Regions from separate parts of the Anaerotignum propionicum DSM 1682 genome, predicted to be linked through region 3. Evidence: a T-box and tRNA genes for the amino acid it is inferred to sense, from the RefSeq annotation. Region 3 holds a T-box; the other regions hold tRNA genes.
The links. A T-box is a leader RNA that pairs with one kind of tRNA and senses whether it is charged. The one in region 3 lies ahead of serS (serine--tRNA ligase), so its partner is inferred to be a tRNA-Ser.
Positions count from the first base shown of each region.

Region 1: it has a tRNA-Ser gene. The T-box ahead of serS (serine--tRNA ligase) is inferred to sense a tRNA for this amino acid. The anticodon was not compared.
Region 2: it has a tRNA-Ser gene. The T-box ahead of serS (serine--tRNA ligase) is inferred to sense a tRNA for this amino acid. The anticodon was not compared.

Region 1 is NZ_CP014223.1:2,562,464-2,572,325, forward strand. Features, by position in the region: rRNA gene CPRO_RS12055 (23S ribosomal RNA) at 1-1,507, opposite strand, end outside; tRNA gene CPRO_RS12060 (tRNA-Ala) at 1,707-1,779, opposite strand; tRNA gene CPRO_RS12065 (tRNA-Ile) at 1,805-1,878, opposite strand; rRNA gene rrf (5S ribosomal RNA) at 1,885-2,002, opposite strand; rRNA gene CPRO_RS12075 (16S ribosomal RNA) at 2,074-3,607, opposite strand; tRNA gene CPRO_RS12080 (tRNA-Ser) at 3,880-3,970, opposite strand; tRNA gene CPRO_RS12085 (tRNA-Ser) at 4,012-4,097, opposite strand; gene pepT (peptidase T) at 4,527-5,756, shown strand; T-box leader at 5,776-5,998, shown strand; gene tyrS (tyrosine--tRNA ligase) at 6,072-7,301, shown strand; gene CPRO_RS12100 (DJ-1/PfpI family protein) at 7,622-8,200, shown strand; gene xerD (site-specific tyrosine recombinase XerD) at 8,335-9,219, opposite strand; gene CPRO_RS12110 (stage II sporulation protein M) at 9,373-9,862, opposite strand, start outside.
Region 2 is NZ_CP014223.1:976,508-986,369, forward strand. Features, by position in the region: gene CPRO_RS04685 (RDD family protein) at 1-1,008, shown strand, start outside; gene CPRO_RS04690 (DNA gyrase subunit A) at 1,151-3,382, opposite strand; gene CPRO_RS04695 (DNA gyrase/topoisomerase IV subunit B) at 3,400-5,376, opposite strand; tRNA gene CPRO_RS04700 (tRNA-Ser) at 5,671-5,758, shown strand; gene CPRO_RS04705 (hypothetical protein) at 5,884-6,090, shown strand; gene CPRO_RS04710 (DNA-3-methyladenine glycosylase I) at 6,884-7,456, opposite strand; gene CPRO_RS16190 (CPBP family glutamic-type intramembrane protease) at 7,513-7,773, opposite strand; gene CPRO_RS04715 (IclR family transcriptional regulator) at 7,876-8,628, opposite strand; gene CPRO_RS04720 (bifunctional 4-hydroxy-2-oxoglutarate aldolase/2-dehydro-3-deoxy-phosphogluconate aldolase) at 8,967-9,862, shown strand, end outside.
Region 3 is NZ_CP014223.1:11,080-20,941, reverse strand. Features, by position in the region: gene serS (serine--tRNA ligase) at 217-1,506, opposite strand; T-box leader at 1,588-1,790, opposite strand; gene CPRO_RS00080 (Cof-type HAD-IIB family hydrolase) at 1,894-2,697, opposite strand; gene CPRO_RS00075 (DUF4446 family protein) at 2,887-3,705, opposite strand; gene CPRO_RS00070 (ParB/RepB/Spo0J family partition protein) at 3,712-4,608, opposite strand; gene CPRO_RS00065 (ParA family protein) at 4,612-5,385, opposite strand; gene CPRO_RS00060 (YegS/Rv2252/BmrU family lipid kinase) at 5,524-6,432, opposite strand; gene CPRO_RS15965 (DALR anticodon-binding domain-containing protein) at 6,450-6,833, opposite strand; gene argS (arginine--tRNA ligase) at 6,935-8,143, opposite strand; gene CPRO_RS00050 (FadR/GntR family transcriptional regulator) at 8,369-9,097, opposite strand; gene CPRO_RS00045 (CapA family protein) at 9,188-9,862, opposite strand, start outside.

The sequences.
Region 1 (9,862 bases), 570 kb from region 3:
TTAGCCGGGTATTTCCATTCCCCGGTTTTCCTATCCTCCTGCGTCCCCACAGTTCTGATTATACGTAGTACAGGAATATCAACCTGTTGTCCATCGACTACGACTTTCGTCCTCGCCTTAGGCCCCGACTAACCCTGAGAAGATTAGCTTTACTCAGGAAACCTTAGATATTCGGCCTACATGTTTCTCACATGTATCTCGCTACTCATTCCGGCATTCTCTCTCCTGTTTCGTCCACCATTGTTTTCACTTTGGCTTCATCCTTGCAGGATGCTCCTCTACCACTTCCTACTCTTCGTAGGAAATCCGTAGCTTCGGTGACGTGTTTTAGCCCCGTTACATTTTCGGCGCAGGTTTTCTCGACTAGTGAGCTATTACGCACTCTTTAAATGAGTGGCTGCTTCTAAGCCAACATCCTAGTTGTCTATGAAATCCCACATCCTTTTCCACTTAACACGTACTTTGGGACCTTAGCTGTCGGTCTGGGCTCTTTCCCTTTTGTCCACGCGACTTATCTCACGCAGACTGACTCCCGAGGGTATCTCTACGGCATTCTTAGTTTGATATGAGTTGGTAACCTTTTTGGGCCCCGCGTCAGTTCAGTGCTTTACCTCCGTTAGACTCCTCTCGAGGCTAGCCCTAAAGCTATTTCGAGGAGAACCAGCTATCTCCGAGTTCGATTGGAATTTCTCCGCTATCCACACCTCATCACCACCTTTTTCAACAGATGTGTGTTCGGTCCTCCAAAGCCTTTTACGGCTCCTTCAACCTGGACATGGATAGGTCACCCGGTTTCGGGTCTACTAATACTAACTATACGCCCTATTCAGACTTGGTTTCCCTTCGGCTCCGTGGCTTCTGACCACTTAACCTTGCTAGCATTAGTAACTCGCCGGACCGTTCTACAAAAAGTACGCCATCAGGCACAAAGCCCTCTGACTGTTTGTAAGCACAAGGTTTCAGGTTCTCTTTCACTCCCCTCCCGGGGTTCTTTTCACCTTTCCTTCACAGTACTGCTTCACTATCGGTCACTAGGGAGTATTTAGGCTTGGGGGGTGGTCCCCCCGGCTTCCCACAGGGTTTCTCGTGTCCCGTGGTACTCTGGATTCTGTCAGCTGGCTCAAAATTTCGTCTACCGGACTTTCACCGTCTTTGGTCTGCTTTCCCAAAACAGTTCGACTATCTCTTGCCAATACCTTATACAGTCCGCAACCCCGAAGAACTAGGTCCTTCGGTTTGGCCTCTTTCCCTTTCGCTCGCCGCTACTTAGGAAATCGAGTTTTCTTTCTCCTCCTGCTGCTACTTAGATGTTTCAGTTCACAGCGTTCCCTTCCATACGCTATGTATTTACGTATGGATACTTGAGGTTTGCTCAAGTAGGTTTCCCCATTCAGAAATCTCCGGATCGATGGCTATTTGCGCCTCCCCGAAGCTTATCGCAGCTTATCACGTCTTTCATCGGCTCCTAGTGCCAAGGCATTCTCCTTGTGCTCTTTCTTGCTTGACCAGTTTTTTGCTTTGAATAAATTCAAAACAATAGCTTGTTCTTTGGAATGTTTCGTAGTAGCGATACTACGGTTTTGTTGACATCGTCTGCCAACACTTTGTTACTTTTATTTATAAAGAAAATTTTACTTTTTCTCGATTGACTCTTTTTTCTTGTATTCAGTTTTCAAGGTGCATCCCGACTCATTGGAGCCGGTAAATGGAGAATACGAGATTCGAACTCGTGACCCCCTGCTTGCAAGGCAGGTGCTCTCCCAGCTGAGCTAATTCCCCTTATTCAACTATAACACACTCAAAATGGGCTCAAGTGGACTCGAACCACCGACCTCACGCTTATCAGGCGTGCGCTCTAACCGGCTGAGCTATGAGCCCATAGGACTTCGGCAACCATCTACTTTCCCAGGCAGCTTCCCACCAAGTATCATCGACCGCTCAGGTCTTAACCGTCGTGTTCGGAATGGGAACGGGTGTGTCCCCTAAGCGCATCATCACCGAAGATTTGTGTGTTTGAAGGTTTGATCCTTCAAAACCAAACAGTAGTATACATTAACAACCAATACTCCATAGAAAGGAGGTGATCCAGCCGCACCTTCCGATACGGCTACCTTGTTACGACTTCACCCCAGTCGCTGGCTTCACCTTCGGCGGCTCCTTCCTTACGGTCAGGTCACCGACTTCGGGTGCTTCCAACTCCCATGGTGTGACGGGCGGTGTGTACAAGGCCCGGGAACGTATTCACCGCGACATTCTGATTCGCGATTACTAGCGATTCCAGCTTCATGTAGTCGAGTTGCAGACTACAATCCGAACTGGGACTGGGTTTTTGTGATTTGCTCGACGTCGCCGTTTTGCGTCACTTTGTTACCAGCCATTGTAGCACGTGTGTAGCCCAAGACATAAGGGGCATGATGATTTGACGTCATCCCCACCTTCCTCCGTGTTATCCACGGCAGTCTCCCTAGAGTGCCCAACTGAATGATGGCTACTAAGAATAGGGGTTGCGCTCGTTGCGGGACTTAACCCAACATCTCACGACACGAGCTGACGACAACCATGCACCACCTGTCACCTCTGCTCCGAAGAGAAGGTGTATCTCTACACCGGTCAGAGGGATGTCAAGCCTTGGTAAGGTTCTTCGCGTTGCTTCGAATTAAACCACATGCTCCACCGCTTGTGCGGGCCCCCGTCAATTCCTTTGAGTTTCAATCTTGCGATCGTACTCCCCAGGTGGAGTGCTTATTGCGTTAGCTGCGGCACCGAGGGTTCCCCCCCGACACCTAGCACTCATCGTTTACGGCGTGGACTACCAGGGTATCTAATCCTGTTCGCTCCCCACGCTTTCGAGCCTCAGCGTCAGTTTCAGTCCAGTAAGTCGCCTTCGCCACTGGTGTTCTTCCTAATATCTACGCATTTCACCGCTACACTAGGAATTCCACTTACCTCTCCTGTACTCTAGCTTGATAGTTTTAAATGCAATCCCGAGGTTAAGCCTCGGGCTTTCACATCTAACTTACCATGCCGCCTACTCTCCCTTTACACCCAGTAATTCCGGATAACGCTTGCCCCCTACGTATTACCGCGGCTGCTGGCACGTAGTTAGCCGGGGCTTCTTATTCAGGTACCGTCATTTTTTTCGTCCCTGTTGATAGAAGTTTACGAGCCGAAACCCTTCTTCCTTCACGCGGCGTTGCTGCATCAGGCTTTCGCCCATTGTGCAATATTCCCCACTGCTGCCTCCCGTAGGAGTTTGGGCCGTGTCTCAGTCCCAATGTGGCCGATCACCCTCTCAGGTCGGCTACTGATCGTTGCCTTGGTGGGCTGTTATCTCACCAACTAGCTAATCAGATGCGGGCCCATCCTGTACCGAATAAATCCTTTTCTTGCAAGAGGATGCCCTCTCGCAATGACATGCGGTATTAGTCACCGTTTCCAGTGATTATTCCACAGTACAGGGCAGGTTGCCCACACGTTACTCACCCGTCCGCCGCTAAAATATGTAATCTTCCTGCCGAAGCTCTCCGATTGCATATTTCCGCTCGACTTGCATGTGTTAAGCACGCCGCCAGCGTTCATCCTGAGCCAGGATCAAACTCTTATATTAAAGTTTTGTCCTGCCAGTCTCATGTCTGGCTACTTTCCGATTTTTTCGAAATCGGTAAACTCTTTGTCTTCTTTTGCTTTCTCCGCTAAGCGGAAAAGCTGAATTGACTATGGGTTGTGTGTTTGTATCTCTACTGTTTAGTTTTCAAGGATCAACCCGCTTTTTCAGCGGCGAAAGTTATCTTATCAGATTACTTTCTTTTTGTCAAGCACTTTTTAACTTTTTTTCGAAAGTTTTCCTTTTTTTCAAAATTTACTTTCGTTGAGTTAAAATGGCGGAGAAGGAGGGATTTGAACCCTCGCGCCGCGTTAACGACCTATCCGCTTTCCAGGCGAACCCCTTCAACCACTTGGGTACTTCTCCATAATGATCTCAGTTAAAAATGCTTTATTAAGTTGTAGCAACGGAGAGAGTGGGATTCGAACCCACGGCCCCTTTCGGAGTCACTGGTTTTCAAGACCAGCTCCTTAAACCACTCGGACATCTCTCCATATGGGTTTTCATCGCTTTTCTTGAGCAGCGAAACCTTTAATATTATATCCATGTAGATACCATATTGTCAAGAACTTTTTCTACTCTTTTTTCACTTTTTCGCCTCAAAATGTTTTTGCATCAGCGGCGGTGCTACTTAATATATCTTAAAATGATCTTCTTGTCAACCCTATTTTTCATTTTTTTTGACAACTTTTATCTTTTTTTGTTTATTCTGTGACTTTACAAGGAATCTGTCAATTTCGTGACATAATATCTTCCCATAAGGGTGGCTTTTATATTGAATGAATGCTACAATATAAAAATCTATATCATTAAAAATTGGTTATAATAATGAATAATCTTTTTTCTTTATTAATTATATCTTCTATTTAAATTTATTTAGAAAAATGTAATCAAGCATTTCTACCAAGGAGGAAATCATCCCATGAAAACTGTTACCCAGCGCCTGTTAACTTACGTTAAACATAATACAACTTCAGATTTTAATTCGGCAACCTATCCCAGCACACGTACCCAACTGCATTTTGCTGATTATTTGGTAAAAGAGTGCAGAGAAATTGGTCTAGTAGATATATCCGTCGATCAAAATGGCTATGTTATGGCTACACTGCCCGAAACTGTACCTGGTGCACCAGTAATCGGTTTTATCGCTCACATGGATACCAGCCCTGATGCAAAAGGGGATGGAATCATGCCTAATATAGTAGAACAATATGATGGAGGAAATATTCCATTAAATAATATTAGTATTTCCCCTGAGGAATTTCCCATACTACAAAATTATATTGGCGATACTTTAATCACATCCGATGGAACTACCCTTCTGGGTGCTGATGATAAGGCTGGTATTGCTGAGATTCTCACTGCTATGGATTATTTGAAAAGACATCCAGAAATACCCCATGGCAAAATTCGAATTGCATTTACTCCAGATGAAGAAATTGGCCGTGGTGTTGATTACTTTAGTGTAGAAGACTTTGGTGCAGATTTCGCCTATACCGTTGATGGCGGAGAGTTGGGTGAACTTCAATACGAAAACTTTAACGCTGCCCGAGCTATCATTCATATATCAGGGAAAAATGTACACCCTGGTACTGCAAAGAACATTATGATTAATGCAACCCTTTTGGGAACTGAAATTGCAGCATTACTTCCGGAAAAAGAAATTCCAGCAAAAACAGACGGATATGAAGGCTTTTTTCATCTTTGCTCCTTCCAAGGCACTGTTTCCTCTGCCACCCTTACCTATATCATTAGAGATTTTGATAATAATACATTTGAGCACCGCAAAAATATGCTTCAAATGATTGTTGATCGAAAGAAAAATCAATATCCCAATGCCATCAGTTTAGAAATTCGGGATGAGTACTATAATATGTCATCCTGTATTGCGGAACATATGTCTATTGTAGGTTTAGCTAAAGAAGCTATGGAATTCTGTGGCGTATCGCCAATTATCCGTCCAATCAGAGGTGGTACTGATGGCGCAAGGTTATCCTATATGTCCTTGCCATGTCCAAACTTATTTACAGGTGGCCATAACTTCCATGGTCCTTATGAATTTATTCCTGTTTCATCTATGAATAAAGCAGTAAAAACTATTATTAAAATTGCTGAGATGGGAAGAAACCTTGACTTTAAAAAAAAGTTATGATAGAATATCGCCATATTGAATATCAGCGTTGATTGAGATATATGGGCAAAACTGGTTACAGCCGCAGAGAGCAGCTTGTTTGGTGAAAAAGCTGCAGTACAGTATTTGTAAATTACGCCTCATGAGCTTTGTGCAGGGAATGGCACAGCGGTTGCTCTCCGTTATAAGAGCCGAAAGATGTTTGTCTTTTTGTATTGATAAACATAAATTAAGGTGGTACCACGGGTTCTCTCGTCCTTTCGGCGATAGAGCCCTTTTGTTTTGTCTATAATATAATCAACAAACCTGAAAAATGAAAAGATAAGGAGAATGAAAATGAATGCTTATGAAGTTTTAAAAGAACGTGGTTTTATTGAACAATTAACCCACGAAGATGAGATCAAGGCCCTTTTCCAAAAAGGTGGGGTTACATTTTATATTGGTATCGATCCCACTGCAGATAGCCTTCATGTAGGCCACTTTCTTACCGTTATGGCAATGGCTCATATGCAGCAATGCGGCAATCGTCCTATTTGCTTAATGGGCGGTGGAACAGGAATGATTGGCGATCCTTCCGGCAAAGCGGATATGCGTAAAATGATGACAGTGGAAACCATTGATCAAAATGTGGCATGTATTAAAAAGCAACTATCTCGCTTTATCAATTTTGATAATGACAAAGCAATCATCGTAAACAATGCAGACTGGCTGAGAAATTTGAATTACATTGAATTTCTTCGTGATGTAGGCGTTCATTTTACCGTAAATCGCATGCTGGCTGCTGATTGCTTCAAAACCCGTATGGATAAGGAAGCAGGCCTTTCCTTTTTAGAATTTAACTATATGATTATGCAAGGCTATGATTTCTTAGAGCTATACAACCGCCATAATTGCATCATGCAACTAGGCGGTAGCGACCAATGGTCCAATATTCTTGCAGGTGTTAGACTAATTCGCAGCAAATTAGGCAAGCCCGCTTATGGAATGACCTTTAAGCTCCTCACAAACAGCGATGGGGTAAAAATGGGCAAGACCGTTGGCGGTGCCGTTTGGTTGGATCCCGAAAAAACAACTCCTTATGATTTTTACCAGTACTGGAGAAATATCGGTGATAAGGATGTTGAAAAATGCCTGGCTCTGCTTACCTTCCTCCCTATGGATGAAGTACGCCGACTGGGTGCATTGCCGGGCAGCGAAATCAATCAGGCAAAAGAAGTCTTGGCTTTTGAACTGACAAAAATTGTTCATGGTGAAGAAGAGGCTACAAAAGCGCAAGAGGCAGCACGTGCTCTGTTTGGAAAAGGTGCGGTTGCAGGTTCCGTTCCTACAACAGAATTATCTTCTGCTGACTTTGCCGAAGGTATGGACATTTTAACCCTTCTTACCACAACCGGCGTTGTACCTTCTCGTTCCGAAGGAAGACGTGCCGTACAACAGGGTGGCGTTAAAGTGGCTGATCAAGCAATTACAGATGTAGATTTTAAAGTAACAGAAAACTTATTTACAGACGGAAAGCTCTTGTTGCAAAAAGGAAAAAAAGTTTTCCATAATGTTGTATTAAAATAACATTTCTCTTGTTTCATCAATGTTCAATACCAAACCTATCTTATTTAAGGAGTTGCCAAAACGGGCAGCTCCTTTTTAAGTATATTTTATATCCTTAACATAATATTTTATCATAGAGAAATTCAACTCTCCGTCTTATTCCGTCTTGAAATTTGATTTCCAACGCAAACAGACCACTTTTTAGTAAACCACAACAGAATAAGCCTACCCACTTCTTGATTTTTCCATAAGATAGCATTATACTATTCTTAATAACACAGTCCTTTTATTCGTGATGTGCAGCGATATGCTGTTCTAATAAAACAAAGGAGGAATTTTTTATGGCAAAAAAAGTGTTACTATTAGCAGGCGACTACACCGAGGATTATGAAACAATGGTCCCTTTTCAAACCTTGCAGGTTTTGGGATACCAAGTGGATGCCGTTTGCCCCGAAAAAAAAGCAGGTGATATCATACGCACAGCAATCCATGATTTTGAAGGCGATCAGACTTATTCTGAAAAAAGAGGCCATAATTTTGCTTTAACGGCCAATTTTGATACAGTAAACACATCTGAATACGAAGGTCTGTTCATCACTGGCGGCCGTTCTCCTGAATACTTAAGACTAAATGCTCGTGTTATTGAAATAGTACAAGAGTTCTTCGCAGCAAATAAACCTGTAGCTGCAATCTGCCATGGTCCTCAATTATTGGCAGCTGCAAATGTTTTAAAAGGGAAAAAAGCAACAGCGTACCCTGCTGTTGGCCCGGATATCACTATGGCAGGTGGTGAATATGTTGCAGTCGATGCTGATAAAGCAGTGGTTGACGGTAATTTGGTTACTTCACCTGCTTGGCCTGGAGATTCTGCAATTCTAATTGAATTTGCAAAACTTATGGGTGCAAAAATTGAAATCTGATTTAATATAGAAATTAATAAACAAAACCTCCATAGTTTTTTGACATGGAGGTTTTTTCTGTCCTTTGGCATAACATTGCATTGAACTCAAAAGAGTGCCGTTTAAACGGCACTCCTAAAAACCTTATATTTTACCTAAGCCCTAGGGTGGGCCTTGGCGTAAACACTCTTTAGTTTCTGATTCGTTAGCTTTACATATATTTGAGTGGATGAAATATCAGAATGCCCCAACATTTCCTGTACTGATTTTAAATCTGCACCATTTTCAATCAAATGTGCTGCAAAGGAGTGCCTTAACATATGGGGTGTAATTTCTTCATCAATGCCAGCTTTTTTCGCATAGCATTTTATAATTTTCCAGAATCCTTGTCTTGTCATTGGTTTTCCGTTGCAATTTACAAAAAGCATCTCCTCGTCATCCGCAAGAATCATTCTGCTGCGACCTTTTTCAATATACTTTCTCAGTGCCGCTTTTGCTTGACTGCCAATGGGAATAATGCGACTCTTTCTTTCGACCCCGCAACGTATATATTCCAAAGGCAAATTTACATCGGAAACTTTCAAAGATATCAACTCTGAAACTCGAATTCCAGTGGCATAAAGCAACTCTAGCATAGCTTTATCTCGAATTCCTTTTGGATCAACACCTTGTGGTTGCTCCAATAACTGCTCAACCTTGTCCAATGTAAGAATCCCCGGCATCTTCTTTTCAATTTTAGGTAACTCCAAATTCGCCGCCGGATTATCTGTTATTGCCCCCTGCCTAATCAGATAATTATAGAAAGCACGAATTGAAGCAATATTTCTGGATACAGTTGCTCCCGCCTTTTTCTTGCTTTGCAGCTCATAAATGTATGACATGACGTTGGTATAATTCACCATCAACGCATCACTCACACCACATACCCGCATAAATTCGGTAAAGCCTCTCAAATCTCTTATGTAAGAAAGCACCGTATTCTCAGATGAGTGCTTATCATTTCTGAGGTAGCTCGCAAATTCATTTACTGCTCGTTCCATGCCCAAGACCCCTTTTTATCATGTATGTCTAATTATACTTAGTTTTCAGAGGGTTGTCACTATTTTTTGTAAAAAAAACCAATTATCGTTATTTTTTTCCCCAACTGGATTCTTTCTGCTGAAAAACTACACAAATATTCTTCGCTTCTTTGTTTATAACGGGTATAAAACCACTTCAATCCCAGCTCCAATGGCAATTAGAATAACGGAGGCAGCGAATAATAAGCAATACTCCGTTTGCTTTCTTCTGCGTTCCCGCTTTAGTCCTCTTTTGCCCTTTCCCTCATTCCAAGTCAAAAGGTAATAAATCGCCGTACACATAATAAAAATATAAGCTGGGATTAAAACAATATTTTGCGGTAAAAGTGTGAGCATAGCACTCCATACTCCCTTAAAGCCATAAGTAACCATCATCATGGCTGAGGCAAAACCTAGGGAAATGCTACGAAGTAAAAAAGCCATGCCGGATAGAAATAACCCCAGTTGCAGCCATCCTCCAAGCCAAATAATAATATCATACTTTAGGTATTTCCAAAAAGTTGCGGTAAAGCTGCCTGTCTGCTGTATTTCAATGGCATTGCGAACCACCCCCGATAGTTCCGTTTTAGCATCGGCGCCCATCAAATTCGCTGCGATTGCGCCA
Region 2 (9,862 bases), 970 kb from region 3:
ATTTTGGATGCAATTCTGGGTTTTGTTTTCCATGTGAGTTTATTGAACGAAGGATGGGTGGTACGAATCGTTGAAACGATAGTTGCAGTGGTTATGATGCTTTTGATTGAGCCTTTGCTATTAAACCGTTTCGGCACAACCTTTGGTAAGTGGGTATTTGGTTTAAGGGTAGAGAAAGCTGATGGAAGTCCTTTATCCTATAAAGACGGTTTGCGCCGTACATGGGGAATGATTGGCAAGGGCCAAGGCTATGAGATTCCAATATATAATTTAGTGCGCTTATACAAAAGTTATAAATTATGTAAAGCAAAGGAGGTTCAGCCTTGGGATGAAGACGTTTCTTATACCATAAAGGACACGAAATGGTACCGAGTGATATCTTTTATTCTTTTAAATTATCTGGTGGTTTTTATTGCTTTTGCAATGATACGGGCACAGCAATTACCTCCTAATCGTGGGGATATTACCATTGAACAGTTTGCTGAAAACTATAACTACTACTGCAAATATTATGATGTGAATGATAGGTTTTATATGGATCAGAATGGTCAGTTGGTAGATAAATATCCCGATAGAGTAGTTGACAAAGATATGATACATATTAGTACTTTTGGGACAGATTTTGCATATGATCCAACTGAGGAACTGCCAAGGTTTAACTATAGTATTGAAAATGCTAATTTGAAAGAAGTCTCCTTTGTTTATGGCGTTGAAAACAAAGATCATTGGACAGATATGGAAAAAACACAGCAGTATTTGATTGCCATGGCTTTTGGGTGTACCGATAAGGAAGTTAAATTATTTTTTCCTAATACCCTAAATGTTGTTTTATCAAAAATGAAATATGTTGATAATTTCAATTTCACCTACGGAGATACCAGATACTTCTGCAATGTGGAAAAAATAGGGTACATAGGTAATGATTATATTACCCCCATAGAGGACGGACAGAAAGCCTATTACAAAATGAATTTTGCTGTTACAAAGGACAAAGAAGAAAGTGATTAAATAAATTCATTGATGTGATAAAAGATTGAAGTAAAAAAAGCGGTAGTTTCCTATTAAGTTTAGAAAATTACCGCTTTAGAACGTCTAGAAACGATTGAATATGCTCTTAAAATAGGCGAATCAAGTATTTATATGCAGATGATTACTTTTCTTCATCTAAGCGCAGCTGCTCTTGCAATCCGTTGGCGGCCTTATCTTTTTCTTGAATGAAATGTCCTGTGGAGGGTATTTTTTTAGTGCGGTAATATTCGATATCTTCGGAAAGAAAGGCTTCCGGTTTGATTACCGCAGTAATTACGCTGTTTTTCTTTAAGGTATAAACCTGAATCCCAGAGGCACTTTTTGAGGCATTGATGGGAATCATATCAGTGTTTAACAGGGTAGCCTTATCACGATTACGCATCAAAACAAAATCTGTATCTTCCTCCAGCTTTTCCATGTAAACCAGTTTTGCACGGGATGAATAAGCATTCACCAGCTTGCGACGGTTCATTTTTGTGGCATAAGCGGATAGCTGCACTTTTGCAGCTTTTCCATTTTCAAAGAAGAACACCACGTAGCCCGAATAATCCATCGTTACAGTCATATAAATGATACGTTCCTCTGCCTCCATACCCAAAAGATTTGGCAAATAATCTCCCAAAACACTGGCTTTAGTGTCGGAAATATCACTGGCCTTCATTTTATAAACATTATTTCGGTCAGAGAAAAATAGGATTTCGCTACGGTTTGTGGTTTCCATTTCATAAAGAATTTTATCCTCATCTTTTAGCTTTTGTTCTCCCGCAGAGCGTAAGGAAGCAAGGGGGATTTTTTTGAAATAGTTCTCTTCCGTCAGGAATAAACGAATGCCGTAATCTTCAATTAAGTCGTCCTTAGTAATGGTCACAACAGCGTCTTCCTGCACTATTTCTGTTTTTCTGGGTTTTCCAAACTTTTTTTGTACGTTTTTTAGCTGTTTGCAAATGATAGCTTTAATTTTTCCATCGCTTTTTAAGGTATCTTTTAGATCCTGAATTTCATCTGCTAAGGTTTTCAATTCTTCAATACGTTTTAATATATATTCTTTATTGATATTTCTCAATTTAATTTCAGCTATATATTCCCCTTGGATGTGGTCAATTTCAAACCCACTCATTAAATTGGGAACAACCATGCTTTCTTGCTCTGTATTACGAATAATGGCAATTGCTTTGTCAATATCCATGAGGATTTTGGAAAGACCCATTAATAAATGGTATTTTTCCTCCTTCTTATTGATATCAAAGGCAAGCTGACGGCGAATCGAATCTATACGAAAGTCCACCCAATATTTTAAAATATCTCCCACACCTAAGGTCATTGGTCTACCTTGAATGAGTATGTTAAAATTGCAGCTAAAGCTGTCCGAAAGGGGGGTCAATGTAAAAAGTTTATGCATCAAAAGCTCGGGATTGGTGTTTCGTTTTATGTCTAAAGTGATTTTTAGACCATTCAAGTCTGTTTCATCCCGAATGTCAGTAATATCTCTTATTTTTCCGCTTTTCACTAACGCAAGTATTTTGTCTATAATGCTTTCAATGTTAGTGGTATAGGGGATTTCATAAACTTCGATACAGCTATTTTTCTTGTCAAAACGGTATTTTGCCCTTAGCTTAAAGCTGCCACGACCCGTTTTATAAATTTGTTCCAAATCTTTGCGGTTATAAATGAGTTCTCCCCCTGTTGAGAAATCTGGAGCTGGAAGATGGTCGCAAAGGTTAATGGTATCATCCTTAATATATTGTATGGTTGCTTCACATAGCTCAGATAGATTAAAGCTGCAGATGGAGCTTGCCATACCCACGGCAATTCCTAGGTTTGGGTTAGCCAAAATATTAGGAAAGGTTGTGGGTAAAAGAGTGGGCTCTTTGATGGTACCATCGTAATTATCCACAAAGTCTACGGTGTTTTTTTCAATATCTCCAAAAACTTCGATGCAAATTGCACCGAGCTTAACCTCTGTATAACGGGGGGCAGCATATGCCATATCTTTGGAATATTGCTTGCCGAAATTCCCTTTGGAATCTACAAAAGGTACCAAAAGGGCACCGTTACCTTCCGTTAAACGTACCAGTGTTTCGTAAATTGCTCCGTCTCCATGGGGATTTAATTTCATGGTCTGACCCACTACATTGGAGGATTTGGTTCTATCCCCCTTTAATAAATTCATGAGATACATGGTATATAAAAGCTTCCGGTGAGATGGCTTAAATCCATCAATTTCAGGAATTGCACGGGAAACAATGACACTCATGGCATAGGGCATATAGTTTAATTCCAAAGTTTGGGTAATGGGTTGTTCTTGTATAAAAATTTCACTCGCTTCAGTGTTTGTAGTTTTCTTTTTTGCCATTTTGGTACACCGCTTTCTTAACTAATGTCTGTCAATTCCAGATATTTGTAGCCTTCTTCAGCAATGAATTCTTTTCTGCCGCTTAAATTTTCTCCCAGTAAAAGCTCGAACATTTCTTGGGTACGTTTTGCATCATCGGGAGTAACCAATACCAAACGCCTTGTTTCGGGGTTCATGGTGGTTTCCCACATCATTTCAGGTTGATTTTCACCAAGTCCCTTTGAGCGATTAATTTTCGTTTTTCCCTTAAGCTTGCCGAGAATTTCTGCTTTTTCATTATCGGAATAAGCAAAATAGGTTTGTTTTCCGTTTGTAATCTCATAAAGGGGAGATTCTGCTATATAAACCTTTTTCTCATATATTAGAGTAGGCACCAAGCGGTAAAGCATGGTTAACAGAAGGGTGCGAATTTGGAAACCGTCCACATCAGCATCAGTGCAAAGGATGATTTTGTTCCAACGCAGTTGGCTTAAATCAAAGGAATTTAAGTCGGAGGTATGCTTGGTCTTGATTTCCACACCGCAACCCAAAACCTTCAATAAATCCGTTATAATATCGTTGGCGAAAATTTTATTGTAATCCGCTTTTAAGCAGTTTAAGATTTTTCCGCGGATAGGGATAATTGCCTGGAATTCCGCATCTCTGCCCAATTTACAGGCACCTAAGGCGGAATCGCCCTCTACAATATATATTTCCCGACGATTGATGTCTTTTGTGCGGCAGTTCACGAATTTTTCCACACGATTATTCATATCTAAGGATCCTGTCAGCTTTTTTCGGATAGAAATTCTGGTTTTCTCCGCTGTTTCTCGACTACGTTTGTTTGCCAAAACCTGTGCAGCAATTTTTTCTGCTTCCATTTTATTTTCAATAAAATAGATTTCCAGCTGTTCTCTGAAATAATCCGTCATTGCATCTTGTATAAATTTATTTGTGATGGATTTTTTCGTTTGGTTTTCGTAGCTGGTTACTGTGGAGAAAGAATTGATGACCAGAATTAAGCTGTCCTCAATATCGGTAAAGGTAATTTTTTTCTCATCCTTTTTGTATAAATTATTGGTTTTTAAGTATTTATCTATGGCAAAAACAAAAGCGTTTTTAACCGCTTTATCAGGGGATCCACCGTACTCCAAAAAGCTGGAGTTATGGTAGTATTCAAGAATATTCACTTGATTATTGAAGCAAAAAGCCGCCTCAAATTTCAATTTATATTCTGGTTTATCCTCTCGGTCACGACCCTTGGTTTCTGTTTGCAAATAATGAACATCCGTAAGGTTGTCTGCTCCAGAAAGTTCCAGCAAATAGTCCTTAATGCCATTTTTATAGCAGTAAATATATTTTTCTCCGCTTTCCTCATCAAACAATTCAAAAGTCAAGCCTGCATTAACCACAGCTTGTTTTTTTAAAATATCCTGAAAGTAGGTGAGGGGGATATTAATATCCGTAAATACATCCCGATCGGGACGCCATTTTATTTGTGTACCAGAGGGGTGTTTTTCAGCCCCTTCCTTCATAAGACCGCCCACATTTTCGCCTTTTTCAAAGTGAAGGCTATGGCAGATTCCATCACGATAAATCACTGCATCCATATATTCCGAAGCATACTGGGTTGCACAGGTACCAAGACCGTTAAGACCCAAGCTGAACTCGTAGTTTTCACCAGTGTTATTTTGATATTTACCACCTGCGTAAAGCTCGCAGAACACCAATTCCCAGTTGAAACGATCTTCTTTGGAGTTATAATCCACGGGTATCCCTCGGCCATAATCTTTCACCATAATGGAATGGTCTTTATATCGAACGACTTCAATCTTATTTCCGTAGCCTTCTCTTGCCTCATCGATAGAGTTAGATAGGATTTCAAAAACTGCGTGTTCGCAGCCATCTAAGCCATCGGAACCAAAAATAACACCGGGGCGAAGGCGAACACGGTCCGCGCCCTTTAATGAGGTGATACTTTCGTTGGTATAGTTTGATTTTTGTTGTGATTTCATGAAAACACCTGCTTCTTTTGTTATCTGACTCTATATATAGTTAGGAAGTAAAATTATCCCAATGTATATAGGGTAACATTAGTTTGCCTATAGTGTCAAGGCAGTGAAAAAAGGATAAAGCTTTATTGTTGACAAAAAACTTGATTTTTTATGCTGGGGTTGGTATAATAAATAGGCTTTCCGCTGGAAATTTGTTATAAATATACAATGGATATTGAGCGTATGAAAGCGATGGTACTAAGCTTTGGTTGGGAATTCGTTTGCTACCCAAAAAACAACTGCATATTCTTATATGGAAGCGTATCGAAGTGGTCATAACGGCCCTGACTCGAAATCAGGTAGTCCAGCAATGGGCTCGTGGGTTCGAATCCCACCGCTTCCGGCAGATTAAAGTCATGTATGAGGATTTAAACTCATACATGACTTTAATCATTTTCTATGGTATATTCGTATAAATGAAGATTTTATATAACTAAGAAGTGAGAACTTTGAATCGGAGAAAACAAAATGAGTAAGAATTACATTATTAGGCCAGCCACTATGGAAGATGAAGAAAATATTTTTAAATTATCAAGGTTTGTTGCAGATAACTACGCACGTTCTTACCTTGGGGATCAAATTATTGACTGGTATATAGATAGTGGCAATTGCGATGAGGATATAAGAAAAGGAATTAAAAGTTCCACTCTGCTTTTGCTTTTATCAATCAAGTAATTCCGGATAAGCTAAATCTGTATAATGAGCTGCATTTGGAATGCTTTGATAAAAATCACAGAGCAATAGCTTTTTACAAAAAAATCGGTTGGACTGAATATGGAAAAATTGAAGATGAAATGGTAAATGGACACAGAATCCTATTTAAACTGACAAAATGAGCATAATCTTACAATTTTATGGTTCAAAGCACAGCTTGAAAATTGAACGATATCCTTTTAGAAAAACATGAGGAAGTGCCCGCCATTTTGAGCATTGCCATTTGTGATGTCCATAGAAAAGAGCTTGCCATCATAAATGGCTACATAATTTCAGCTTAACATTATTTTTTCCATGATTTGTTTTGCGGTACTGTTCAAAATATAAGAGACACCGTGATTATTTTAGGATTTGTCGGCTCAAGACAATCTGCCTATCCCTGATACGCAAATTTTTTGTGTCTTATCCTGTCTGGTACTTTTCTGCTGTTTGGTACTATGCAAACACCTTTCATCAGCCTTTAAAATTGCTCTATGAATCGTATTCATATAAAGCCTATGTGTAGATTCAAAAATAGTTTGAAAAGTAATTAAAAGTTTACAAATCTTTCAAAATGCCAGAAATCAAGGTGGAAGATAATACTCCGTAGCGGGCCTGTTTTAGTTTGGATAAGTGAATTGCAGTAATGCAAGGTTTAAAAGTAAAGCGTTATGAATGATGAAAGAGTTAGGTATCATAAATTCATATTTGAGTGTTCATTGGAATGCAATCCGTGAAGATTTGGACTGCTTGACGAAATGAAATTTAGCTACCCCTAGAGCTGAGAGCAATCATAAAAAGCACAGGTAATTAAGTGGTCGTTTACCATTCCAACAGCTTGCATAAATGCATAGATTGTGGTAGTGCCAACAAATTTAAAGCCTCGTTTTTTTAAGTCTTTGCTGATGGCATCGGAGAGGGGGGTACTGGATGGTACATCTTCAATACGAGTCCATTTGTTGATAATGGGTTGATGATTGACAAATGACCACAAGTAGTTATCTAAAGACCCAAAATTCTCGCACAGTTTGAAATATGCCTTTGCATTACTGATAGTCGCGTTCACTTTCAGCCTGTTTTTAATGATTCCGCTATTATGCAAAAGAGCTTCAATTTTTGTATCGTCATAGGACACAAGAATCCTTGGGTCAAAGTCATCAAAAGCTTCACAAAGGGTATCCATTTTTGAAAGAATCGTTGACCAGCTTAATCCCGCTTGTTTTCCTTCTAAAATCAGCATTTTGAATAGTTTCTTATCGTCATGAACAGGAATTCCCCATTCATGATCATGGTAATCCTGTTCCAATTTATTTTTAAGAGCCCAATCACATCTTTTTAATTCACTCATCAATGAACCTCCTGACATTTTTAGTTTTTGTTTATAATTGTTTTCATTTTAAATTTCTAACGGACAATTCGTGCGTGCAACAAATTCTGTTGAATCCGAAGGCGAGAGAATCGATGTAACCAAAATGCCACAGAGCAAAAAGAGCTGTTGAAAGAAAATAAGTTTTCTTTTCTTTCGAAAATTTGATTCAGCTTGTTCCACACATACCCACGAAAAATAATTTCCTCAAAAATAAGCATTATTATATTTGCGTATAAAAATAGAGAAATTGAATGAGTCCAACAGTAAAGTTTGAGGGTACAGTTATTTACAAGCAACTGGAATAATAGATGCTCATTTATAGAATGCTGTGAATCTGCAAATTAGATTTCAAATTAAATAAAGCTTTTTTTGATCCTTTTGTAATGATAGATAAAATTTTATGATAACTCTTTTTCTAGTTTTTCTTTTATTTCCAATAAATATTTTCCGTAGATTTTAATCATATTTTCATCCAATCTTTCTTTTGGGGCAGATATACTTATAGCATACTCTTTATTAGGCACATCTATATAAATGCCCACACAATGAACGCCAATTTCATTTTCTTCTATATCACAGGCATAGCCATTTTCTTGAGCCTCTTTAATTTTAATCTCAAATTCATTAAAACTCGTTATAGTTTTATCGGTAATTTTATTTATTTCGCTTTTATTCCAAATCTCTAAAAGTTCTTCTTTGGTTTTTTCAGCTAAAATTGCCTTTCCAACTCCAGAACAATAAAGGGGAATCGATTTACCTATAGTAGAATAAAGGCGTATGGAATTTTTTGATGTTTCCACTTTATCGATATATATGGCCATAGTATCATAACGCTCAACAAGATGAACGGTTTCGTTGGTCTTATTTGCTAAGTCTATTAGGTAGGGATGGATGATACTAATCATATCATTATGAGCTAAAAATTTACTAGCCAAATTACAAAGCTTAAAACTAAGCCCATATTTCAGGGTTTTTTCCTCTTGCTTAACATAGTTCATAAAAATCAAAGAATTTAGGATTCTATGAACCGTGCTTTTATTTAAGTCAAGATAATTACTGATTTCAGTAAGGCTTAAAGCGCCTTTTTCAGCTAAGAGTTCTATTGCTTTAAAAAGCTTTTCAGATACTTGAATAGGATTTTTATCATTCATTAAGTTACACCTCATGATCAAGTTAAAACATCAACAAATTTTCTTTCCGCAAAGGATGAAAAATCATTATTTCATTGTTAATCCATATCACTATGTCAAATTTATCATTTTTGTAGTCAATTTTATGGTGAAATTGCTTCAAAAAAAGAAAATGCTATTTTCGTATTATGATAGCACATTTCACAATATAAAACAAACATTTTTGTGTAGGTATATGAACTTACAAATATCTATTGACAATTTTAATTTTCAGGAGTACTTTAAATTTAAGTTTCATTATGAAAAAATAAGTTCCATAATACGAAACAAATAGCGTGGAGAGGGCAAGGTGATTTTAGGTGAATGAAATTTTAGAAAGTATAAGTAAATTTAAAGTAGTTCCGGTTGTCGTTTTAGAGGATGCCAAAGATGCCATTCCTTTGGGCAGAGCCTTAAGCAATGGTGGATTGAAATGTGCTGAAATTACATTCCGAACTGAGGCGGCAGAAGAATCTATCCGTTTAATGTCGAATCATTTTCCAGATATGTTAATCGGTGCAGGTACTGTTTTGACAACTGAACAGGTAGATAAGGCAGTAGCCGCGGGAGCTAAATTTATCGTAAGCCCAGGGCTTAATCCTAAGGTGGTTCAGTATTGTATTGATAAAGATATTGTTATCGTTCCCGGTGTTACCAACCCCTCTGGCATAGAGCAAGCACTAGAGCTTGGACTTGAAGTGGTTAAGTTTTTCCCCGCTGAGGCTAACGGTGGCTTAAATGCCATTAAGGCAATGGCAGGACCTTTTCCCAAGCTGAAATTTATGCCTACTGGCGGAATTAGTGAAAATAATATTGGAGAATATCTTTCATTTTCTAAGATTGTGGCTTGTGGTGGAACTTGGATGGTGAAAGAGAGCCTGATTAAAAATGGCGAATATGAAAAAATAGAAGAGCTTACAAGAGAAGCGATTAAAACTGTTTTTGGCTTTCAATTGAAGCATGTAGGCGTTAATTGTGAAGATGAAGGGGAAGCAAATGCATCCGCTGATAAAATTTCTGACTTATTTGGTTTTCAAAAAAGAGCAGGCAATTCATCCATTTTTACGGACGACGGCATAGAGTTTATGAAAGCTCCCTATCTCGGTAAAAAAGGGCATATTGCCATTGGAACCAATGATGTCTTGGGGGCTATGAAATATCTGGAAAGCTTGGGTGTAACCTTTAACAAAGATAGTGAAAAATATAAGAATGATAA
Region 3 (9,862 bases):
AGGAAAAGTATTTGCAAATTATTTTATTTTTTTCTCATAACAGATATTCATATTAGCCTTGTATACAACCACAATGGGTATGTCAAAAATACAAGACATTTTCATCGGTTGTGTAGATATTTCTAGCTTTTTCATTGAAATCCATTTAAAAAGTATAAACCGTTTTATAAATGGGAGCTATGACAAGCACAGCTCCCCAATTTATATTCTGAAAAATTATTTCTTCTTTTCCAGTTTCTCTAAGCCACCCATATAAGGACGCAATACTTCAGGGATGCGCACGGAACCATCTGCCTGTAAGTTATTTTCCAAGAAAGCAATCAGCATTCTGGGAGGTGCGGCAACGGTATTATTTAAAGTATGAGCAAAATATTTCTTACCATCCGCAGAAGTTACACGGATACCTAATCTTCTTGCCTGAGCATCTCCTAAGTTAGAGCAGCTTCCGATTTCAAAATATTTTTTCTGTCTTGGGGACCATGCTTCCACGTCAACAGATTTTACCTTTAGATCTGCCAAGTCGCCGGAGCAACATTCCAAAGTACGCACGGGAATATCCATAGTGCGGAACAAATCAACGGTGTTTTCCCATAATTTATCATACCACATAGGGCTGTCTTCTGGCTTACATACAACAATCATTTCCTGCTTTTCAAATTGATGAATGCGGTATACGCCACGCTCTTCAATACCATGAGCTCCTTTTTCCTTACGGAAGCAAGGAGAATAGCTTGTTAAGGTTTGAGGTAAATCTTCCTCCTTATTCATGGTATCAATAAATTTACCAATCATGGAATGTTCGCTGGTACCAATCAGATAAAGGTCTTCTCCTTCGATTTTATACATCATGGCATCCATTTCTGCGAAGCTCATAACGCCTGTAACAACGTTACTACGAATCATGAAAGGAGGAATGCAATATGTGAAGCCACGGTCAATCATAAAATCTCTGGCATATGATAAAACTGCAGAATGCAAACGAGCGATATCCCCCATCAGATAGTAAAAACCATTACCCGCAACTCTTCTTGCGCCTTCCAAGTCAAGACCATCGAAGCTTTCCATAATCTCTGTATGATAGGGAATTTCAAAATCAGGCACAACAGGTTCGCCGTATTTTTGCACTTCCACATTTTCACTATCATCTTTGCCAATAGGAACAGTAGGATCAATGATATTTGGAATTGTCATCATGATTTTCTTGATTTTTTCCTCTACCTCTTTTTCCTTTTCTGTCAGCTCATCAACTCTTGTTGCTTCTGCCGCAATTTTTGCCTTTACTGCTTCTGCTTCATCCTTTAAGCCCTTTGCCATTAACCCGCCGATTTCTTTGGAGAGCTTGTTTCTTTCTGCACGAAGCACTTCAACCTCTTGCTTAATTTCTCTGTTTTCAAGGTCTAAGGCAATTACCTCGTCTACTAAAGGCAACTTATTATCCTGAAATTTCTTTTTAATATTTTCTCTTACCACATCGGGATTTTCCCTTACAAATTTAATATCTAACATCTTTTTTTCCTCCTTATTCTTTCTAAGCTTATACGAATTTGGGAAATCGGAGTAAATAAAAAAACCCCCGATCCCATAAAAAACAGGGACGAGAGTATTTCCCGCGTTGCCACCCAGATTGCCCGAAAAATTTTCGAACCTCTTTAAACAGCGATATAGGGCTTACCCTTCCGACTTTCATCGGCAGCTGGGAAAGTGGAGCATTTTCCTTGTTTCATCGGCTCGCACCAAACGCCGACTCTCTGAAGAAATACAGAAAACTTAGCTTTCCTATGGGCGAATATTCGCCACACGCTTTGCCCCACTATTATATACCAGTTTGCAAAGAAAAATCAATAGTTTTTCGAGCTTTTCCAATTTTGTTGCAAAATTCAGAGTTATGTTAACTTAAAGTATGAATTTTTCTATAATTTCTGCCACAGCATCCTGTTCGCATCGATTTCTTGTAATATAATCTGCGATTTCTTTTACCTCCGGCTCTGCGTTAGCTACTGCAATCCCCAACCCAGCTTTTTTTATCATAGAAATATCATTATGACTATCCCCTATTGCTATGACTGAATTTAAAGGCACCCCTGCTTTTTTTGCGGTTTGTTCCATAATATTACCTTTGCTTACTCCTTTTTTTACAACTTCCATGAATATTTTGCTTGAAAAAAAGCAATCTAGCTCATTTCCCGCAGTTTCCTGCACCATTTTTTGCACCAAAAGCAATTTCTCTTTCTTTCCTGAAATAAGAGATTTTGTAAATTCACCTTGATATTTTAGAGGCTCTTTTACAACTTCAACACCGCTCCCCATAACCTTGCAATATTGTTTTACTCGGTCTGTCTCAATCTCGGCCATAAATTTTCGGTCATCATAATAATACAGCTCCAAACCAAGTTCTCTGGCAAATTTTGCGATGGGGGCATAGGTTTTTGGAGAAAAGCTTTCACGTATTGCCAGGGACATATCCCTTAAGTCATACACTGCGCCACCATTCTGACAAATAGCATAGCCTTCTTTTCCAATTAAATTCAATTGCTCAAGAAAGCGTTCCACACCAAATACACCTCTGCCGGTGCAAATTACAAACTGTACGCCTTTTTTTATTGCTTGCTGAATTGCCACATTATTTTTCTCCGATACTTCCGTATCATTTTTTAATAAAGTGCCATCCATGTCAGAGAAAATCATTTCATAGCCCATACTTTACTCCTTTTACACTCCTTTATCAACATTTTGTGGATAACTATATGTTTTTTAAAATTTTCAAACAGAATTTTAAAATATTCCTATTGGTTATCCACAATATCCACATGTTTTATACACATATACACATTTTTTTAAGAAAAAAGGTGGTTTAGGAAAAACTCTTTTCCTTTTTCCACCACATTTTCATTCTATTTCTTCTTTCAATAGTTCTTTTTCAATGAAAGGCGGCAATTCTTGAAAAATATCTTCTTCAAAATCGACTGCTTCCGCTTCTTCCATATCTTCACTTAACATATCTACCACTGCAATTTGACTTGCCATGACCTCTTCTTGGAAAATTTGTTCTTTTTCAGCCATGGTAACATCCCCAATTTCTCCTGTTGCCTCTTTTGGCATTTCCTCCTTGGAAATATCAAGTTGCAGCTGTTCCTCCATAACAGGTTCTTTGTCCTTCTTACGGAAAGCAGGCTTAAATTTAACCTTTAGTACCTTTTCATGCTCTGGGTGATATGCCTGATCCTTTGCCATTTGCACAGCCTTTATCTCTTCTTCTGAAAGCATATATATGCTCACACCCATTTGAATGGGTTTGGCATAAGTGAAGGATCCCGTACGGCTATGAATGCCATTCAATACTACACCATTGTCCTCACCATCTAGTAGAGCTAAAGCAAAGCAAAGATTCCCTCCCATTTCTTCAAAAGGATTATAGCGTACCAAACCAACCTTTTGGATATTGCTTTTCATGGTTTTGTCCATATCGGTAACCATATCCAACAGTTTTCCGTACTTTCCTTCAATTTCTTTTGAGCTTTTATAATATTTTTCTAATTTCATCTCTAAATTATGGCTAGGTCTACGGTTGGTGCCCATAAAAAAATCATATCTTTTCTTTTGTCCATTGAACTTTACAAATAGGACAACACACAAAATGAAAAGTAGAAGCACCGATATGCCTAAGCCTATAAGAATATATATGATATAATCTTGCTGCAATTCCATTTGTAATTATCCTTCCATTCTTTTCATCATGGTTAAAAGTCTATCCAAATCTTCTTGAGAATAATACGTAATTTCAATTTTCCCCTTATTTTTCATTTGACTGATTCGCACCTTTGTGGAGAAAATAGTTTTTAATTCATCCTCAACTGCTTTTTGATTTGCATTTTCTGATAATTCTTTTTTGTCATTTTTGCTTTTCTCTTTTTGACTTAGCTCTGCTTTCACCAAGGCTTCTGTGGCTCTTACGCTCAATTCTTCTTCAATCACATGCTCCGCCAATTCAAACTGACGCTCTTTATCCGTAATGGAAAGGAGTGTTCTAGCATGACCGCTTGACAGCTTATTTTCAACAACAAAGTTTAAAACCCTCGAATCTAGCTGTAATAAACGCAGAGAATTAGTAATTGCAGAACGACTTTTCCCTACTTTTGTTGAAATTTGCTCCTGACTAAGGCTGAATTCGTCCTGCAATCGACGATAGCTTTCAGCCTCTTCAATGGGATTTAAGTCTTCTCTTTGTAAGTTTTCCACCAAAGCTGCTTCAAAAGCCTCAGCGTCTTCCCATTTCCTTTCAATGGCAGGTATTTTTTTCAATCCAGCAATTTTTGCTGCTCTCCAACGTCTTTCCCCTGCAATAATCTCATAGTAGTCTCCATTTTTACGAACTACCACAGGCTGAATCATACCATAAGTTTTTATGGACGCAGCCAGCTCTTCCAGAGCAGTCTCATCAAAATATTTTCTTGGCTGTTTCCTATTTGGCTCAATCATATCTATCTCAATTTCCCAAACGCCGGTTTTACCCATATCTTTTCCTGTTTCTTTTAAATCTTCCAACTTATTATTGATCAATGCTTCTAATCCCATTCCTTTAGAACCTAATCCCATTTTTTTAGCAGCCATAAATTAACTCCACTCCCTTTCGATAACTTCTTCTGCTAAAAGTGCATAACTTTCTGCCCCTTTGGATTTGGGGTCATATAAATGGATGGGAAGTCCATGGCTTGGTGCTTCCCCCAATCGAACATTTCTTGGAATAATACTACGATATACACTGCTTCCTAGGCTTCGCTTTACTTCCTCTACCACCTGCAAAGATAAATTTGTTCTTGCATCAAACATGGTAAATACAATTCCTTCTATTTCTAAGTAAGGATTTAATCTTTTTTTTACCAAATTAATGGTATGAAGCAACTGCTCTAACCCCTCCAAAGCAAAATATTCACATTGGATAGGAACCAACACAGTATTGGCGGCTGTAAGAGCATTAATTGTAATGAGATTTAAAGAAGGAGGACAATCAATAATAATAAAATCATAGGACTCTTTTATTTTTTCCAACTCTTCTTTTAATATAAATTCTCTTTCTTCTTTTCCGATCAACTCTATTTCCGCCCCAGTAAGGCTAATATTCGCAGGAATGATTTCTAAACCCTCTACACAGGTAGGTTGTTTAATATCGCTAATTGTAGCTTCACCTAAAAACATATTATATATTGTTAATTCCATACCATTTTTATCAAGACCAAGGCCACTGGTTGTATTTCCCTGTTGATCTGCATCTATTACAAGGACTTTCTTTCCATATGTAGCTAAACTGGCAGATAAGTTGATTGCTGTAGTAGTTTTTCCTACTCCACCCTTTTGATTGGTCACTGCAATAACCCGTACTTTACCCATGGATTCTCCCGCCTTTCATTGCTATCTGCAAAAATTATAGCACATACCCTTGTGATTGAAAAGAAAAAACAGTAATGTTTCACGTGAAACACTACTGTTTTAATGCTCTTCACAAATTATGTTTCACGTGAAACATAATTAGCGTCTTGGATTTACAAAAACACGGATGGCCTTGGGAATCACCTTCACTTCAAAAGGCATTCTTGGTCCCATTTCTCCATCAACAGTTGACTCCATAATTTTAAAATCATCCGCAAGACATTCTATCTTAAAATAAGAATCCCTTAAATATAAGATATTTTTCGTATCATTGATATGATCTCCTGTTAGCATTTTTAAAAACAAAGGAGACAGCTCTATTAATGGTCTTCCACGAATTGCAATCAATTCAAACATACCATCCTGAATAGATGCCTGTGGAGAAAGTTTTGTGAAACCACCCGTACCGGCACTATTCATAATCATATACAAATACAAATCCTCTTCGACAACTTGGCTACTGGTTGTAATACGAAAAGGTATTTTATGAAAGTTTGGGATTTGTTCTACCCCTTTTAAATAATAAGAAAGACTTCCAAGAACATTTTTTAAATCTTTATCTACAGTCTGAGATACATTGGTGAGAAGTCCACCTGCACAAACATTAATGAAGTAAGTTGTGCCGTTCACAAGCCCCAAATCTATGGCAACAGGATGAGTATTGGCAATGGCATGGCAAGCATCTTCAACCTGTCCACTTTTGAATCCAAGAAAGGTTGCAAAATCATTTGCTGTTCCTGAGGGAATAATGCCTAGTGGTATATCCATTTTCCGCCTCATCATTGCATTTAATACAATATTTACGGTTCCATCGCCACCGGAAGCAACAATTAAGTCATAATCATCAGGCATTTGCTCAATATGCTTTGTAATATCCCCTTCCGTCATGGTACGAAAAGGATGAACCTCAAATCCCCCATCCTGAAAAATACCAATACAAACATCCAAATCAAATTTAAAGCTTTTATTCCCAGAAAATGGGTTATAAATCAACTTTAGCTTTTTCATGGTAAAACACCTCACTTTTACATTTGCTCTGGTGCATCAATGCCCAAAAGGCTTAGGCCTTCCTTCATAACTGTTTTTACAGCCACTACAACGGCCAAACGTGCCTGACGGACATCTTCTTCACTATTTAAAATAGGATTATCATGATAAAATTTGTTAAATGCCTGAGCCATTGCAACCAAATGTCTTGTCACTACAGAAGGCTCCAGTTTATTTGCTGCATCCTTTATTTTTTCAGGATATGCCTCCAGAAGCTTGCAAATATCCAATGAAGCTTCATCAGAAAGAGCATCAAAGTGAATATCGTCCAGACTAATTTCCCCAGCTCGTTTTAAAATACTGCAAGCTCTGGCATGAGTATACTGCACATAAGGTCCTGTTTCCCCATCAAAGTTAAGCATTCTTTCCCATGAAAAGACTACATCCTTGATACGACCATTATATAAGTCGTTAAAAATGACTGCACCAATACCAACTTGCTTTGCAACCTCTTCTTTATTTTCTAAAGATGGATTTTTTCCTCAATAATTTTCTTTGTTTCCCCAATTGCCTGATTCAACAAATCTTCCATTAATATAACATTGCCATGGCGAGTTGAAAGCTTACCACTATCCAAGCTTACCAAGCCAAAGGGAACATGAATCAAATCTTTATACCAATCATAGCCCATCAAATGAATTACTTCAAACCATTGAGCAAAATGGAGATTTTGATCTAATGCCGTCAAAATAATGCACTTATCAAAATTATATGTTTTTTTACGGTACAATGCCGCCGTGATATCTCTGGTTGCATAAAGGGTGCCGCCGTCTTTACGAATAATTAGGCAAGGGGCCATATTTTTATGCTCCAAATCAACAATCATTGCACCTTCGCTTTCCTTAAGAATATTTTTTGCTTTTAATTCCTCCACAACAGGAGCCATTTTATCGTTGTAAAAGCTTTCTCCGGTATACGCATCAAATTTTACACCAAGCATTTTATAAACTCGTTCAAATTCCTTGATACTAATATCATAAAACCATTTCCAAAGTGTGAGCGCTTCTTCATCGCCCTCCTGCATTTTTACAAACCAAAGTCTGGCTTCATCATCTAAAGCAGGGTTTTTCTCAGCTTCATCATGAAATTTTACATAAATGCGCATTAACTCCTGAATGCCTTGGTTTTCAACAGCCTCTTTACTACCCCAATTATGATAGGCAACAATCAACTTACCAAACTGTGTGCCCCAATCCCCCAAGTGATTGACACCTTCACAGTTGTAACCTAAAGCTTCATATATTTTATATATTGCATTTCCAATTACTGTAGAGCGCAGATGTCCCACATGAAAAGGTTTTGCAATATTTGGTGAGGAATAATCGATAACCACAGTTTTTCCCGCACCAATATCACTTTTTCCATAATTCTCTTTTTCAGCTAATACCTTTGACAAAATCTCCTGAGCATAAATACCCTTTTTTACAAAAAAATTGATATATGCACCAACCACTTGAATATTTTCAATAAACGCAGGCTTGTCCAGCTTTTCTGCAACCTCTTGCGCAATCATTGGGGGTGCTTTGCGAAACACCTTTGCCAAACGAAAGCAGGGAAATGCAAAATCTCCCATGGCCTTGTTTCCGGGTATTTCTACTGTGTTTAAAGCATCTTCCAAAGAAAGCTCCGTGGCCTTTGCTAAGAGTCCGGCAACCTCCATTTTAAAATCCATATTAAAATCCTCCAATCAGAATTCATAAGATCAAATTACATGTATAAAAATAATAAAAAATAAGTGCGTACTTCTATAAACTCTATCATAAAACCCCAGTAAAATCAAGGGAAACACCAATTCATAGGATATTATAATCAAATTTTTAACGAAAAAAAAACATCCCATTAGAGATTCATGCTCCGCTTTCAGGATGTCTTTTCAATCGATCGCCTTTTCAAACTTTCAGCCGTACTTCACAGTCAAATTCACATAGGAAATATGTTCTCTCATCACTGCATAAGCCGTTTGATAATCTCCATTTTTGATTGCATCTAATAGTTTTCCATGCAAATCAAGAGTTACATCAATAGCCCTGGGATTTTGTGTAAGAGACTCCCGCAGTGCCAGCCTAATGCCCTTTTCAAAGGATTCTTTGGCGGCAATCATCGTACTGATGAGAAGATTGTTATGAGTTGCCGCTGAAACTTGCAAATGAAACATGGTGTCATAATCTACAAATAAATTCACATCATGTTTGCTTTCCACCATTTTTTCATAACAAAAGGTGATATTTGCGATATCCTCAGGGGTAGCCCTTTTTGCTGCATAGCTTGCCGTTTCCGCTTCCAACATATATCTAAATTCCAATAGGTCACCTATATCAGAATTTTCCACCGTAATACTAAAAGGAGCAATATTCACAATATTATCAATTTCATTGATAAAAGTACCTGCTTTTGAGCGCTTAATAAAACCAAAAACAGCCAAAGCCGTATAAGCCTCTCGTAGGGTACTACGTCCAACTTTTAACATATCACTTACAATATTTTCATTCGGCAGCATATATCCTGCCGGGAGCACTCCACCCATAATCAGTTCCTTAAACCGCTGGAACAAATTTTGGGAAATATTGCATTTACCTAAATCCTTGGTCAAATAAGCTACATTCTCCGCAAGATAATCCCTCTCCATACTGCTCCTCCAAACGCTACATTCTTAACATGTTCTTAACATCGATGGACATATTTTATCATTGTTTTTTTTGCCTGACAAGAGCTTTTCTTATTTTTCAAATACATATTCCTCTTGAATCTCTGAAATAGGAATTTTTCGATCTAGCAAAAAGGATGCTGTTTCATCATGAACCTCTGCCAACCGTTTTTGATCCTTTCTTCGGATAAGCTGATCTTTTTTATTTTGGTCTAATGTGAGCATTTCATAAACACTTCGTACCACAAAGTGGTTCTTATCCTGTGCATTTCTAAATTGTGTCCAAACAGGAACAAAAGAAACCTTTGTTACATTTGGTGGTGCATCTCCCACCTGTTCAACGCTTAGGTGCAAAATAATAGATGCATTTCTGGGAGGTGTTGTTTGAGAAGAAATAAAATTTCCTAAGGAATAAATAATAAACCCATCATGTTCACCATCACCATGGTCTATCTTACGGTATTCCATACGCTGCAATACATGGGGATGACTGGCTAGAATAATATCTGCCCCGGCAAGAAACATCAAATCTGCCCACTTTTGAAATACTTCCTTTGGATAGTTTTCATATTCGTTACCCATATGAGGCATAACCACAACAACATCTGCCCGCTCTCTGGCCTTTTTAATATCAGCTACCATTTGATCCTCATCTATGAGATTCACCAAATATGCGTCAGGCACAGCAATCCCATTGGTTCCATAGGTATAGGATAAAAAAGCAAAATTAATTCCGTTGACATTCTG